3 regions of the Arthrobacter sp. BF1 genome follow, and region 3 is predicted to be linked to each of the others. Evidence: riboswitches for the same ligand, from Rfam matches in the RefSeq annotation. Region 3 holds a riboswitch; each other region holds the start of a gene.

Region 1 (4,960 bases), 180 kb from region 3:
AAGCGCGTGATCAGCAAAGCCCAGATCCTGGACCGAGTGTGGAACTACGACTTCGGCGGCCAGGCGAACATCGTGGAACTCTACATTTCCTACCTGCGCAAAAAGGTGGACGCGGTGCACCCGCCCATGATCCATACCGTGCGGGGTGCCGGCTACGTCATCAAGCCCGCCGAATAGCGCGGCAGGCCATGTCCGCGCAACAAGTTACCCCGCATCCGGGCCGCAGCTGGCTGAAACCAGCCACCTGGCACCTGCGCACCCGCCTGATCCTGCTGGCCATGGCCCTGCTGGTGGCAATCTGCGGTGCGGTGGGACTGTTCAGTTATGCCTCGATGGATTCCTTTCTCACGAGGCAGCTGGATCAGCAGCTGAGCCAGGCAGCCAACCGCTCGAACGATCCCGGCCGGCCCCAGGGTGGAGGTGGCTTCAACGGTAGGGACCCGCTCGATGCCCGGGGGCAGAGCGTGGGAACACTCAATGCGCGCATCTTGAACGGCCAGATCAACAGCGGCGGTTACCTGGACTCGGACGCTACGCGCTCTGCGCTCAGCACGGAAGATAAGCAGGCCCTGCTCGCGCTGGCCCGAAACGGCAATCCTGTGGACCGCCAGCTGTCCAACGGGGATTACCGGATTGTGGCCGTGGAAACGGGCTTCGGTGACGTTTTGGTCACGGGACTTCCGTTGGATGCCAAGGAAAGCACCCTGGCGTCACTTGTATGGACCTTCGTGTTTGTTTCCCTTGGCGGGCTGTTGCTGATCGGTCTGGCGGGGACGGTGCTCATCCGGCGCACCATGCAGCCGCTGGAGCAGCTTTCCGAGGTTGCGACACGGGTGGCGCGGCTTCCGCTGGACGCCGGCGAGGTGGCACTGGCCGTGCGCGTCCCGCCGTCGAACGCCAACCCCGGAACCGAGGTGGGCAGCGTCGGCCATGCCCTGAATCTGATGTTGGACAACGTTTCCAGCGCACTTGAGGCGCGTCAACGAAGCGAAACCAAGGTGCGGCAGTTCGTCGCGGACGCCTCCCATGAACTGCGGACTCCCCTGACGGCCATCCGCGGCTACACGGAGCTGATGCGGATGACGGAGAACTTCACCCCGGACGGCAGGAAGTCGCTCGCGAGGGTGCAGAGCCAGTCCGAGCGCATGACCACACTCGTGGAGGATCTGCTCCTGCTGGCCCGGCTGGACGAGGGGCAAGCCCTGAAACTCGGCGAGGTTGACCTGACGCAGCTCGTGATCGAGGCGGTCAGCGATGAGAAGGTGATAGCCCCGGACCATAACTGGCATCTGGAACTCCCCGACGAGCCGCTCTCAGTCAACGGCGATGCGTCGAAGCTGCGCCAAGTGCTGGTCAACCTGCTTTCCAACGCGCGCAAGCACACGGCGCCGGGGACCACCGTGGTCACCAGCGTGCGGACGTCAGAGGACGGCCGCGCTGTGGTGACCGTGACGGACGACGGCGCGGGCATCCCACCCGAATTCGTAGACCACGCTTTCGCCCGCTTCGCCCGCGCAGACGCAGCCCGCAAAAGCACGGCGCCGGGTTCCGGCGCCGGGGCCGCAGAAGGCACCAGCGGCCTGGGCCTGTCCATCGTGCAGTCCATTGTTGAGGCGCACGGGGGCACAGTGGAGGTGACGTCGAAACCCGGCTGCACCCAGTTCGCGCTCCACCTCCCCACTGGAGTCGGCGCACCGCAAGCCAACACGCCGACGTCGTGATGCTCGTTACCAAAATGTGACTTAAGCGCCACGCTCCTGTACCGTCGATAGAGTGCGGATCCCGTTCGGGCCGCACATCCGGATGACGCCAAGCTCTGCCGCTTCCCGGATTCCCGATCGATCGAGGCAGAGGCGGGGGACCCAGAGTCCCGGACCCAAGTGTCCTTGGGGTGAAGCCAGCACGTGATGTTTCCGTGTGGCCGGATGCCCTCATCCGAACCCGACAGCTAACTCCGCAGGTGTGAGAGGCGATCCATCATGTCTGAATCCAAGGTAGAAACACGCCCGCATAACGGGTCAAACAAACTTCGCAACCGAATTCCCTCCCTGGGACAGCGCGTTGCCGTGCTCGGCACAGCGTGCGCCCTCCTGATCGGGCTGGGTGCAGCGGGCCAGGCGTCCGAATCCGGCAGCCTCACAGCGGTCAGCGACACCCAGAAAATGTCCACTGCCGAGATCGAGTCGCCACTGACGATGGAAAAGGCCGAGATGCAGGCCAAGTCTGTGCCGGCACCTGCGGCTCCTGAAATCAGCGTTGCCCCGCAGGCCGCCGAGCCCGCACCGGCCCCCGTTCCGGCACCGGCCCCCGCACCCGAGGCCGCACCGGCCCCCGCGCCGGAGCCTGCTCCTGTTGTGGCCGTCAACGACCCCGCCGGTGCCCAGGCCTACGCCGCCGGCCAGCTGGCCAGCTACGGCTGGGCCCCGGACCAGATGCAGTGCCTGCAGACGCTGTGGACCAAGGAATCCGACTGGACCACCACGGCGACCAACGCCAGCAGCGGTGCGTATGGCATCGTCCAATCGCTGCCCGCCGAGAAGATGGCGAGCGCCGGCGCGGACTACCTCACCAACTACCGCACGCAGATCAACTGGGGCCTGAATTACATCCAGGAGCGTTACCAGTCGCCGTGCGGCGCGCTGAACTTCCACCTGTCGAACAACTGGTACTAAACCCGGTTCTCCCCGGATCCGTACCGCAGCAGGCCCTGAGTCCCCCCGGTTCAGGGCCTGCTGCTGTGTCCGGATGAATTAGCTTTGGGACTCGCGGCCCGGAATGTACTGCACGGCCCACTTGTTTCCGTCGGGATCCGCAAAGTAGACAAAGTGGCCCCAGTCCTGGACATCCACGTCACTCACGTCCACCCCGTTGCTCTTGAGGTGGTGGTGGGCGGCCTGGATGTCGCTGACTACCATCTGCAGGCTGGGGGCGGTGCCCGGCGGGGCGTCATTGAGACCCTCGCCAATGCAGATCGAGCAGGCGGAGCCGGGCGGTGTCAGCTGGACAAAGCGGATCCCGTCGCCGGGCCGCTCGTCGTAGTCAGCGTTGAAGCCCACCTTGTTGACGTAGAAATCCTTGGCGCGGTCCACGTCGGATACAGGGACAAAGACAAGTTCGAGTTTCCAGTCCATTCGCACAGGCTAGCGGCGGGCTCCTGAATCCGGAAGGCCCCGTTGCCCTTGCGCCCGGGAATCTAACCGGCGATGCCGTAGAGGCGGTCTCCTGCATCGCCGAGTCCCGGCACAATGTATGACTTCTCGTTGAGCTTTTCGTCGATGGAGGCCAGGACAATGGTGACGTTGGCGTCAGCAAGTTCTTCTTCCAGCTTCGCCAGGCCTTCCGGCGCGGCCAGGAGGCAGATGCAGGTGACATCCGAGGCGCCGCGCTTAAAGAGGAATTTGATGGCTTCGCGCAGGGTGCCGCCGGTGGCCAGCATGGGGTCCAGGACAAAGATCTGCCGGTCGGTGAGGTCCTCCGGCAGGCGTTCGGCGTAGGTGATGATGTCCAGCGTTTCCTCGTCGCGGGCCATGCCCAGGAAACCCACCTCGGCTGTGGGGACCAGTTTGGTCATGCCCTCGAGCATGCCAAGGCCGGCGCGCAGGATGGGAACCACCAGCGGCGTGGGCTTGGTGAAGGCGGTGCCCACGGTGGTGCTAACCGGCGTTTCGATGGTCACATCCTGGGTGCGCACATCGCGGGTGGCCTCGTACGCGAGCAGTGTCACCAGCTCTTCCGTCAGCATCCGGAAGACCGGAGACGGGGTGTTTTTGTCCCGCAGGACGGTGAGCTTATGGGCGACCAGCGGGTGGTCCACAACAAGAGTGCGCATGGGTCAAAACTATCATCCGGGCAGGGCGGCCCTGCCCGGAATCAGCTGGGCTGATCGTCCCGGATGGCGTGGTGCTCGAATGTGGGTGCCGGACCGGCGTGCTCGCGTTTCCGGAGTACATGGAAAAGCCGATGGGCCAGGATCACTATTCCCACCCAGGCGAGCCCGAGGAACCAGCCGGCCATAACGTCGGTCATCCAGTGGTGGCCCAGGAAAACGCGGCTCAGGCCCATGGCGATGATGAAGACCACGCCGGCAGCGATGGCGGTGATGCGCGCCCAGGTCATCTCAAACTGGAGGCACATGATGTAGACAAGAACACCAATCACCACCGTGGTGTTGAGCGTGTGGCCGCTGGGGAACGAGGGCGACGTCTCGTACGGCGGGACCGCATCGGCGTGGTCCGGCCGAGTGCGGCCAACCAGGCGCTTGCCCACCGTCGTCGCCGTTGTGGAAACCGCCGCGGCACCGCCCACCAGGATGATGGGGCGCCAGGTCCGGCTCAGGAACGTGAGCCATGCCGTCAGGATGCTGGCCAGGATGGGCATGCCGATGCCCCCGCCGATATTGGTGAACGCCGTGACGCCCGCATCCAGCCCGGGGTTCCGCAGGCTCTCAGCCAACCCGAGCGCCGGCTGGTCCAAGGAGGTCAGTCCTGCGTCGTCCACCACACTGTCGTAGACCTCGGCACCGAGCAGCGCCATGATGACCACCAGCACGCCACCCACCAGCATGGTGATCCACAGGGCGGCGTACGGTTTGAACCATTGGCCTACACGGGCCCTGAATGTATTAACATCCACGAGTTCCTCCTGCGTCAGTGGGTGGCAAGGACGGATATCCCTCGAAACTATCATTGAGCCATGGCGCCCGGCGAAAAGAAACACAGCGAGTGGATGGGCCTTGCCCTCGACGAAGCCCGTCTGGCTCTGGCCACGGAGGACGTGCCCATCGGTGCAGTGGTCATAGGGCCCGACGGCGGCGTGCTGGGTTCGGGACGGAACCAGCGGGAAGAGCTGGGTGACCCCACCGCCCACGCGGAGGTGGTGGCCATCCGCCAGGCGGCCGGGAAGCTGCGTGCCCTCTCGAAGCGTGATGGCGGCGCCGGGGACGGCTGGCGGCTGGCAGACT
Region 2 (4,960 bases), 1.5 Mb from region 3:
GACGACGGGCGGCGGAGTCGGCGTCGGACTCTCCGCCGGAGGTACTGGAGCAGGAACTCCGGGAGCCGGGTTCGGGGGTGCCGGGTTCGCCGGGGCCTGGGCAGCAGCCTTGGCCGCGGCATCAGCCTGCCGGCGTGCCTGCTCCTCCGCTGCCGCCCTTTTGGCGGCCTGCGACAGCTCGTAGGCAGCGAGGGCAGCCTGGCCTTGCCGGAATTCTCCTTCCACTGCTGCGGTGGTTCCCTTGAGTGAGGCGAGCTGGGCGGTGAGTTCATCGCTGTGCTGCTGTTGCTCCGCGACCTGCTGCGACACCGCACGCTGGGCTGCCTGTGCTGAGCCAAGCTTTGCTTCGGCAATTCCGGCCAGCCGTTCACGCTCCGTCTTTGCGGCACGCTCCTGCTCGGCCAGCGCTGCCGAGATTTGTTCCGACTCCGCTGACTTGTGGACCAGTAACGCCGTCTTGTCACTGACGATCCGGACGATGTCCAGGCCGTGGAGGCTGTTGGTCTGCAAGGCGTCCAGCGCCATGAAAAATCCCATGTTTGTGCCACCGGTCTTGTAGGACTGCACGGCGAGGGCCCCGATCTCCTTCTTGTGCCGGCTCGATTCCGCCTGGGCATGGGCCACCTGCGCAGCCAGGGCCTCCACCCGGGAGCTGGCCGCCTGAAGTGCGGACTGTGCCACAGCGTAATCGGCAGCAGCGGTTACGGCGGCATTGCCCAGCGCCTCGGCCTGGGTTTGCAGGCCACCGAGCAGGTCCCCGATTCTGGTGACTTCAGCGGCCGTGCCGGCCTCACTTTGCTTGGCCTTCTCCACGTCCTGCCAGGAAGGAAACCCACCGGGAGGCGCCTCGTCGGCGGCGTGCGCGGGCAGGAAGGAGAACGATGCGGCCACAGCCAGGGCGAGTACTGCCGCGACACCGGGCAGCCGCACTTTTTGTGCAAACGGGGACATAGTTCGTGAGCTTACCGGGCAAACCGCCGCCCGGGAGTTAACCGCCGGCAGTGCGGGGCCGGCGTCCGGACAGCGACTGGACCGCCTGTTCAATATCGATCCACGCGCGTTCGACGTCTTCCAGGTACAGCCGGCCGGCTGTAATCAGTCCGTCTTCCACTTCGAACAGCGCCACCCCGCGCACCTGAAACGGCTGGCCGTCCGTGCGGGTGCCAGTCCATGTCCATTCGACCCAGGTGGTGTTTCCGTCGTCAACAGTGCGCCTCACTTCCGACCGGAAGTCCGGGATTCCGGCGAACATGGCCTCCCAGTTGGCATGCATCTGCGCTCGGCCCGTGAAGGCCCGCCCGGGATGCGCGGGCTGTTCGCTTCGGTAGTTTTCGTGGAAGAGCGCCGCGGCGGCTTCAAGGTCATGGGCATTTAGTGCCGTAAAGAGCTGATTCAGAACATCGCTCATGGCGTCCCTCTCTCGCCTTCAGAACCACCCTTGGTGCCGTCCCGGCGCGGCACCGGGATGGGGGCTCACGAACCATTATCGGTGCTTTGAAGACCTTCCGGCGTCTTTATTTTGAGATACAACCATCAGTTAGATGACCTGACCGGGCATATACGGATGCCGGGCCGTGACCTGCATGGTCGTGGCTTACGGATGAAAAATCCAACGACTTGGCTGGGTGAATTCCGGCCCTACATTCCGTTATCGGAATGTGACATTCGGGAAAAGCGGCGGTTATGGTCGATAGGTGCCCTGGTTCAAAGCCGGGACATTCCCGTCAGTATGCCGAGCCCTGCCACTGACCCGGGACCCCAGACGCAATGCAACTGGCAGGGACGGGGGAACCACGTTTCCACGGCCTATTGAGGCCTTGGGGTTAAGTCGGCATTCGTCCCGTCCCTAACGACGGCGATCCCGGCCGGGTCTCTCCAACCCGAACCCGACAGCTCACCCCGCAGGCATGGGAGAGGCAATCAACCATGTCCAAGAAGTACACTGCCGCACGCCACCGTGCAGCCACCACCACCACGTCCCGCGCCCTGATGATCGGACGGCCGGCCCTTGTAGTCGCTGCCGCATCCGGACTGTTTTTCGGCGTCAGCGCACCGGCTCACGCCGGCGTCCACGGACCTGACGATTCCGGAACAGCCATTGCACAGGGCCAGGTCAGCGCACCGGCCGCAGCCGTGGCTCCGGCCCCTGCAGCGGCAGCAGCCAATGTCCACACCGTCGTTTCCGGCGACACCCTCGGCCAGATCTCCGCGGCTAACGGCGTAGCACTCAACGACGTCCTGGCCGCCAATGGCCTGTCGCTGACGTCGATCATCTACCCGGGCGACCAGATCCAGCTCCCCGCCGCCGGGCAGGCCTTTGCGGCACCCGCAGCGGCTCCGGCACCAGCACCGGCAGCCAAGGCCGTCGCGGCCCCGGCCGCTCCCACCAACACCGGCATCAAGCTGGCGTCAACCTCGGCTCCGGCCCAGGCCCCGGCCGGCTCAGCAGGCTCCGCAATCCTGGCCAACGCCTACTCCCAGCTCGGTGTACAGCAGGACTGCACCGCCATGGTGGAGAAGGCACTGCGCTCAGTCGGCAAGAGTGTTGGAGACCTGGCTCCCGGCCAGTTCTTCCAGTACGGAAACGTTGTTGGCACACCTGCCCCGGGTGACCTGGTAATCACCGCCGGACACGTCGGCGTCTTCGCCGGCAACGGCCAGGTTGTCAGCGGAGGCGTGGACGGTTTCAAGACCGAGGTCCACTCCATCAGCTGGCTCCAGGGCGCATCCTTCGTCCGCGTAGCGTGATCCCGGCCGGTTGGACGGCGGCGCGCGGCACCCGGCCGCCCGCCGTCGTCGGCCGCTGCTGCATACTCACACGTGCTGCCCGAACCAGGACAGCATGTCATTCCAGGCAGCAGTCGCCTGGGTCTGGTTATAGCGCTCCCCGGTGTCATTGTGGAAGGCGTGGTCCACGCCCGGGTAAACAGTGAGCTGATGCGTCACCCTGGTGGCGTCGAGGGCATCGCGGAGGGCCGGCATCGCGCCGGTAATACGCTTGTCGAGCTCGGCGTACACCCCTAGTACGGCAGCTTTGATGGCCGGCACCTTGTTCAGGTCAGGGGCCGGCCCGTAAAACGCCGCGGTGGCTTTCAGGCCGGGCAGCTCGGTAGCCGTCTGCCAGGTGATGCCGCCGCCGAAACAGTACCCGTTCATGGCGATGCGTCCGGACTCCACAAAGTCCTGACCCTGCAGGTAGTCAAAGGCCGCAGCGAAGTCGGCAACATGCCGTGCTGGCCCGGCACTGGTCAGTGCCCCGGAAATCGCGTCCGGATCGAGGCTGGCGGTGCCTCCTTCCCTGCTCAGCAGGTCCAGGGCCAGCGCCGCATAACCGGCTTTGGCGAACCGGCGCGCCACGTCCTTGATGTGCGGTGTCAGCCCGCGGTTCTCGTGGCAGACCAGCACTGCCGGGCCCGCTGCACCTGAATCCGGCCGGGCGAGGCAACCACTGATGTCAGTGCCGCCGGCGGCGAACCGGACTGTCGCCGTCGTCAATCCTGCGGCGCCCTCGGGGACGGACAGCGGGCTCTTCGCCCCCGGTACCGGTCCCGCAGCGGCGCCCGTGCCCGCCGTCGAGGCTGAGGGCGCCGGCGTGGGCATCGGGTCGGTGCTGCGCGGGACTTCCTCCGGCGTGCAGCCCACCAGCAACATCGCGGCCGACGCGGCGGCCATGCTGCCCGTGATGAAGGCGACCCGCCGCGTGAAGGTCCGCTGCGTCATAGCACCGGCACGGTAATCATCGAAGAATTCCTCGATCAGGTACCGTTCAAACTTTCCAAGCCGGACCATGGCAGGCCTCCTCGCGTGAGGCTCACATCCTGCTCCGAAGCACGCCGTCCTGCAAGGGGCACACAACATTTCCGGCCCCGCCTAGGGCAGCCGCCGCCGTTTCGGGAAGGCGATCCGGTCCAGGTCGTTGACTGCCATAACTGTTGAGCCGCGAGCGCGGCCCCGTGCCTGGTCCTCGAGTTGCGTCACGTCGTCGCCGTACCGCGAAGAGAAGTGAGTAAGGATCAGCGTGCCGACGGCGGCGCTGGCCGCTAACTCCCCCGCCTGCCCTGCGGTGAGGTGGGAGTACTGCCTGGCAAGCTCGCCGTCATCGTCACTGAACGTCGACTCGGCCACCAACAGATCAACCCCGTCCGCCAGGTCCTCGGCACCCGCGCAAGGTGCCGTGTCCATCACGAACGCGAAGCTCTGGCCCGGCCGGGGAACGCTCACGTCCTCCAGGCGGACACCGCCGAGAACTCCCGTTCGCTGCAGGCGCCCCACGTCAGCGCCCTGGATCCCGGCCGCGGCGAGCTTGTCCGGCAGGAGACTGCGGCCAGCGGGCTCGTCCAGCCTGTAACCGTACGTATCGATACGGTGCTTCAGGGGCCGAACCTGCAACCCCGGCGCTATGGTTCCGGCGCCACCATGCGGGTACAACCTGAGGTCAATTCCGGGGGTGCTGACGAACACCAGGGCACGGACCACGTCCTCCCCCGATGCCGGGTAGTGCAGGTGGACCGGATGGCTCACGCCGTCCAGCGCCATCCGGGAAAGCACGCCCGGCAGCCCGAAACAGTGATCACCGTGCACGTGGGTGAGGCAAATGCGAGTGATCTGGGTGGCAGGCACCCCGGCGTAAAGCATCTGGCGCTGTGTGCCCTCGCCGGGATCAAAGAGCAGGCCCTCGCCATCCCACCGCAGCAGGTAGCCGTTGTGGTTACGGGTCCGGGTGGGGACCTGGGAAGCTGTACCGAGGGCAACGAATTCACGCATGGAACCGAGTGTGCCACTGCGCGCTGGCTACATCCATAAGTCCCTTCTCCGAGCGCGGCGGCACTGCTACATTGGCTCGGCCAAGCCGGTTCGCCGCTGGGTTCAGCCGGTCATCACGGAAGGACGCACCATGCTCTCTGACTCTGCCCTCCCCGTCATCAAGGCAACGCTGCCTGTGGTGGGTGAAAACATCGAA
Region 3 (4,960 bases):
AGGGCCGCTTTTATTCTGCCTGAAACCTTTGATCGGGCGGCAACCGGCACCGTCATAGTCTGGTCAGTGAGACGATTCGCGGCGCCCCGCGATTATCCGGACAAATTCAAAATAGGCTAAGCTTTTTACTGGACCTCGCTGCGGCTTGAACGCGATACGGTGGGTCAACGCAAGGTACTGTGCTCGAGGAGCTGAGCTGGATGACGGATCTGATCGATACCACGGAGATGTATCTTCGAACCATTTTGGAGCTTGAAGAAGAGAACATCGTTGCTCTTCGCGCACGCATCGCCGAGCGGCTGCGCCACTCGGGACCCACGGTGTCCCAGACCGTCGGCCGGATGGAACGTGACGGACTGGTTGTAGTGTCCGGGGACCGTCATTTGGAACTCACGGAGACCGGCCGCAAACGCGCCACCGAGGTGATGCGCAAACACCGGCTCGCGGAGCGGCTCCTGGCTGATGTGATTGGCCTGGACTGGGCTTACGTTCATGATGAAGCGTGCCGCTGGGAGCACGTGATGAGCGAACGGGTTGAACGGCGCATCTACCAACTCCTTGACCACCCCACCAAGTCGCCCTACGGCAACCCCATCCCCGGTCTGGCAGCGCTCGGCGGGGCGGCAGCCGTGCCCGAAGCTGGTGTGATTAATCTCGTTGAGGCCATGCGCGGATACGGGCCGGCGTCGACTGTGACGGTCAGCAGACTGGCCGAGCCCATCCAGGTGGAACCTGAGTTGCTGGTACAGCTGGATGAGGGTGGAATCAGGCCCGGCGCGGCGGTCTCGCTGGAGCGCGTGGGTGAGTACATTTCCGTACGGGTCCCGGGGATCGAGGGCGCGCTCGAGCTGCCCCCGGAAGTTGCTGCCCACGTTTTCGTCTCCGTCAGCTGACACCCACCGCAACCCGGTGAAGGCAGCCCGGTGAAGGCAGCCCGGTGAAGCGGGCCTATGGCGCTGCCGTTCCACTTCGGCGTTAGCGCACCTTCTGCCGTATGGCAAATATAACGGAATTGTTACTGTCCGTTTTGATCGCCTATAGTTTAAAACCAAGCGTCGATATAAAAGCGTTACCTGATCTGGAGCCGAGCTCTGCCAGCGGATCGGGTGCACGAATCACTAACTGGCAGAGGCGGGGGAACCACAACCGGCAGTCGCAAGGCTGCCTTGGGGTGAAGTCCGTCAGCAGCAAGCCTCTTCCAGCGAAGGATCCTCACGGGATAGTTCTGCGCCAAGTGCTTGCAGCGGCGGACCGGGTCTATGAACTCTCTGACCCGAATCCGACAGCTAACTTCGCAGGCTATCCAGAGAGGAACATTCTTGACCACGCAATACTCCAGGGGCCGCCGCCGGGCGGCAGGCCCCGCTTTGGCGCCTCGCGCGGCTGAGGATTCCACCGCGGAGAGGCCCCGTGATCCGCAGCGCGAAGCGCGCCGCCGCCGCCGGGGTGCGTTCCGGCAGGTCACCGAATTCGCGTCCGCCAGCGGCGTTGGGCAGAAGGCCGGCATCGCCCTCGCTGCAACGGGCCTGGTCCTGACCGTGACCGTTCCGGTGACGGGCCCGGTCATGGCGGACCAGCAGCCTGGCCACTCCGTTTCGGCCGTGTCGGCCGCCCCGCAGCCTGAGATTTCCGCCGAAGCCGCCGCGCAGATTGACTTCAGCCGCTCGGCTGTTGTTACCCAGGGCGACCCGGACGGCAAGCTGAAGCAGCTGTTGAGCGCACAGTCGGCAGGATCCATCACCCGTGCGGCCTCCGCAGGGAGCCTGGGTGCGCCGCTCGCCCAGCTGGTCACCGCTTCACCGTTCGGCTTTCGGGTCAGCCCCATCACCGGCGGCACCGGTGACTTCCACCGGGGCCAGGACTACGTGGCCCAGTGCGGGACCTCAGTCCTGGCTGCAGCCAGCGGCACCGTGACGTTCGTCGGCTGGCACCAGTACGGCGGCGGCAACCGCGTTGTAGTGGATCACGGCAACGGCCTGGAAACCACGTACAACCACTTGTCGTCCGCCACCGTTTCGGTTGGCCAGACTGTGAGCCGCGGCCAGGTGGTGGCCCTCAGCGGCACCACGGGCGCTTCCACGGGCTGCCACCTCCACTTCGAGGTTCAGGTCAACGGCGAAGTTGTTGACCCCACAGGCTGGCTCTGAGTCCAAATGATGGCCAACTCTCAAATCACAGTGACATGCCGTGACCTGAATGTGACATTGGCTCTGAACTCCTGTACCGTCTAAAGCGCGTCAACTTTTCCGAAGTTGACGTTCTTGAGTGGATTGCCTAGCTCTGCCACCGCTCAAGGTCCGTTCGCATGACATCGTCTGGCAGGGGCGGGGGAACCAATTTTGGTCTTCGATTCTGAAGGCCTTGGGGTTAAGTCGCAAAGCTTCCCAGGAAGCAGCGCGGCCGGGTGACTCCCATCCGAATCCGACAGCTCACCTCGCAGGCATTGGGAGAGGCTACCTTCGTGTCTTCACGCCATAATTCTGCGCGCCACCGTGCGCAAACGGTTCGCACCAACCCCTTGGGCTCCGTGTCCAAGGCCGTTAGTGCAAATGCCGGGACCGTAGGTCGCCAGGCTGCTGTCATCGCAGCCGCGTCAGGTCTCATCCTGACCATGGGGCTTCCGGCCAACGCCGCGGACACCACCGCTGGTGTGTCCGCATCCACCGAGTCCGGGTCCGCGCAGGCTGCGCTTGCCGTGACCGCCGCACCCACGGCCACCGTTTCCTTCGAGCGCCCGGTAGTCAAGACCACCGCCGCGCCCGTGATTGAGCGGGTCCGTGCACAGTCCACGGCTGCGGAAACGGCAACCCGGGCTGCTGACGCAACCAAGGATGCCCCGGCCAAGCTTGCGGACAGTGTTTCCTCCGCAGCAGCGTCGGGCCTGGCAGCCATCGCCTACACCGGAATCGGCCACCCCTACCTCTGGGGCGGCACCACTCCCAATGGCTGGGACTGCTCCGGCTTCACCCAGTGGGTTTACGCCCAGGCCGGCATCAGCATTCCCCGCACGAACGCCTGGACTGCCATGCGGCCCACCTCCACCCCGTCCCCCGGTGACCTGGTCATGCAGAACGGTGGAGCCCACGTGGGCATCTACGTCGGCAACGGCATGATGATCAGCGCGCTGAACCCCGGACAGGGCACCCTGCTGCACGCCGCTGCAGCAACGGGCACGTCCTCGTTCTTCACCCTGGGCTGATAGTCCTCACCCCGGGCTAGTCCGTCCTCCGGACTTCCTCCCCGTTTCTTCCCTGGAAACTCTTCGCTAAATCCCCGTTCGGGGCGTGCCGGCGTACCCCCAAGATGCCGGCGCGTCCAAAGCCCTTGGGCTGCCTTCGCGGTCCTGAGGAACACGAAAGAGAGAATATTTAATGACTACACGTGCAACTGTTGCACGGCACCGCGCCGAGGTCACCAAGACCAACTCGCTGGCTGTCATTGCCAAGGCAGTCGGCGACAACGCCGGCGGCATGGGCCGTCAGGCCGCGGTTATCGCCGCTGCTTCCGGCCTGGTTCTGACTAGCGGTATCGCGGCCAACGCCGCCGACACCAACGTTCAGCATGAAGCGGCCCCCAGCTTTGAGGTTGGGACGGCAGCACCGGCCGTTATTTCGGCTGAATCCACCATTGCCATCTCCTACGAGAAGCCGGCGGTCACCACCACGCCGGCTCCGGTTGAAGAGCCCGAGCCCGTTGTTGAGGCGCCGGCCGCTCCGGCTGCAACCGCAGCCCAGCCTGCGGCAACCATCAAGGTGGCCGCTTCCGCCCCCGCTGCACCGGCCGCTCCGGTCGCAGCCAGCGGAAAGGGCCAGGCCATTCTGTCCGCAGCGTACGCCCAGCTGGGTGTCAACCAGGACTGCACCATGCTGGTGACCAACTCGCTCGCCGCCGTGGGAATCAACTTCCACGACTGGCCCGCAGGCTACCTCTCCCTGGGCCGCACCGTGAGTGCAGCAGAAGCACAGCCCGGCGACCTGATCTACTACGCGGACGGCGGCGCAGGCATGGCCCACATCGCGGTCTATGCAGGCAACGGCCAGGCCGTGCACGGCGGCTACAACGGCAACCAGACCGTTGTGTTCAGCGCCAACGTTGGCTCGGGACCGGTTTTCATCCGCGTCTCCTAGTAACTGTTTGAACTTTCAAAGGACCTCCGCCTGATGGCGGGGGTCCTTGGCTGTCTGCTGCCAATCCGGGACCGGTCGGGCGGGTGGCGGCCCCGACACGTCAGATTGGCCGGACCCGGCGATTAGTTTTTCCGGGTATTTTTTGTTTACTCTTGTGGTGTCGATCCATAGCCCGGATATGCCGGGGGCAGCCGGCCCTCGTGCCCCTGACGGGTGCGGCCACAAAGAGGTAAGTGCATGCGCACTCTCGTTCTGAATGCTGGATATGAACCGCTGGCGGTAGTCACCTTCCGCCGGGCGCTGGTGCTTGTGCTTACGGGCAAGGCCAGTGTAATTGCCGAGGGCGATGACCCCGTGGTGGGGCCGCAGGAGATCCTGGGCCGCCCGTCCGTGATTCTCCTGAACCGCTACATCCGCCCGAGATATAACCAGAGCACCGCGGTCAGCCGCCGCGGCGTCCTGCGGCGGGACGGCCATCGATGTGCTTATTGCGGCAAGGGGGCCCACACCATCGACCATGTGCAGCCCAAATCGCGTGGCGGCGCGGACTCTTGGGAGAACCTCGTGGCCGCGTGCCTTCGATGCAACAACAGCAAGGGCGACCATACGCCTGCTGAGATGGGTTGGAAGCTGAGGTTTGTGCCTGAACCGCCGCACGGCACCATCTGGCAGATCAAGGAACTCGAGAAGCCGACGCCGGCCTGGGATCCCTTCCTGCTGCCTGAACGGGCGGCCTGAATTCCGTCCGGCGCAGCCAGGTTCCAGCACGCTTAGGCTGGGCACGTGGATGCAGACCCTTTCGACTTTGATGCGCTCATTCTTGCCGGCGGACG

Evidence for each region. A riboswitch is a leader RNA that binds a small molecule or an ion and turns the genes downstream of it on or off. The one in region 3 is predicted to bind cyclic di-AMP.
Region 1: it holds a riboswitch for cyclic di-AMP, as region 3 does, so the genes downstream of both, AC1MCD_RS03050 (aggregation-promoting factor C-terminal-like domain-containing protein) here and AC1MCD_RS03880 (C40 family peptidase) in region 3, are expected to answer to the same signal.
Region 2: it holds a riboswitch for cyclic di-AMP, as region 3 does, so the genes downstream of both, AC1MCD_RS10885 (LysM peptidoglycan-binding domain-containing protein) here and AC1MCD_RS03880 (C40 family peptidase) in region 3, are expected to answer to the same signal.

What each region holds. Positions count from the first base shown of each region.
Region 1 covers NZ_CM155271.1:629,613-634,572, reverse strand. Annotated here, with positions in the region: gene AC1MCD_RS03060 (response regulator transcription factor) at 1-177, shown strand, start outside; gene AC1MCD_RS03055 (sensor histidine kinase) at 189-1,721, shown strand; cyclic di-AMP (ydaO/yuaA leader) riboswitch at 1,815-1,974, shown strand; gene AC1MCD_RS03050 (aggregation-promoting factor C-terminal-like domain-containing protein) at 1,980-2,672, shown strand; gene AC1MCD_RS03045 (VOC family protein) at 2,751-3,131, opposite strand; gene upp (uracil phosphoribosyltransferase) at 3,194-3,829, opposite strand; gene AC1MCD_RS03035 (phosphatase PAP2 family protein) at 3,871-4,563, opposite strand; gene AC1MCD_RS03030 (nucleoside deaminase) at 4,693-4,960, shown strand, end outside.
Region 2 covers NZ_CM155271.1:2,319,148-2,324,107, forward strand. Annotated here, with positions in the region: gene AC1MCD_RS10875 (coiled-coil domain-containing protein) at 1-951, opposite strand, end outside; gene AC1MCD_RS10880 (nuclear transport factor 2 family protein) at 989-1,408, opposite strand; cyclic di-AMP (ydaO/yuaA leader) riboswitch at 1,759-1,923, shown strand; gene AC1MCD_RS10885 (LysM peptidoglycan-binding domain-containing protein) at 1,927-2,748, shown strand; gene AC1MCD_RS10890 (dienelactone hydrolase family protein) at 2,815-3,789, opposite strand; gene AC1MCD_RS10895 (ribonuclease Z) at 3,871-4,764, opposite strand; gene AC1MCD_RS10900 (globin domain-containing protein) at 4,895-4,960, shown strand, end outside.
Region 3 covers NZ_CM155271.1:805,421-810,380, forward strand. Annotated here, with positions in the region: gene AC1MCD_RS03870 (iron-dependent transcriptional repressor DtxR) at 201-893, shown strand; cyclic di-AMP (ydaO/yuaA leader) riboswitch at 1,098-1,316, shown strand; gene AC1MCD_RS03875 (M23 family metallopeptidase) at 1,320-2,147, shown strand; cyclic di-AMP (ydaO/yuaA leader) riboswitch at 2,297-2,457, shown strand; gene AC1MCD_RS03880 (C40 family peptidase) at 2,528-3,199, shown strand; gene AC1MCD_RS03885 (NlpC/P60 family protein) at 3,372-4,127, shown strand; gene AC1MCD_RS03890 (HNH endonuclease) at 4,365-4,865, shown strand; gene mobA (molybdenum cofactor guanylyltransferase) at 4,911-4,960, shown strand, end outside.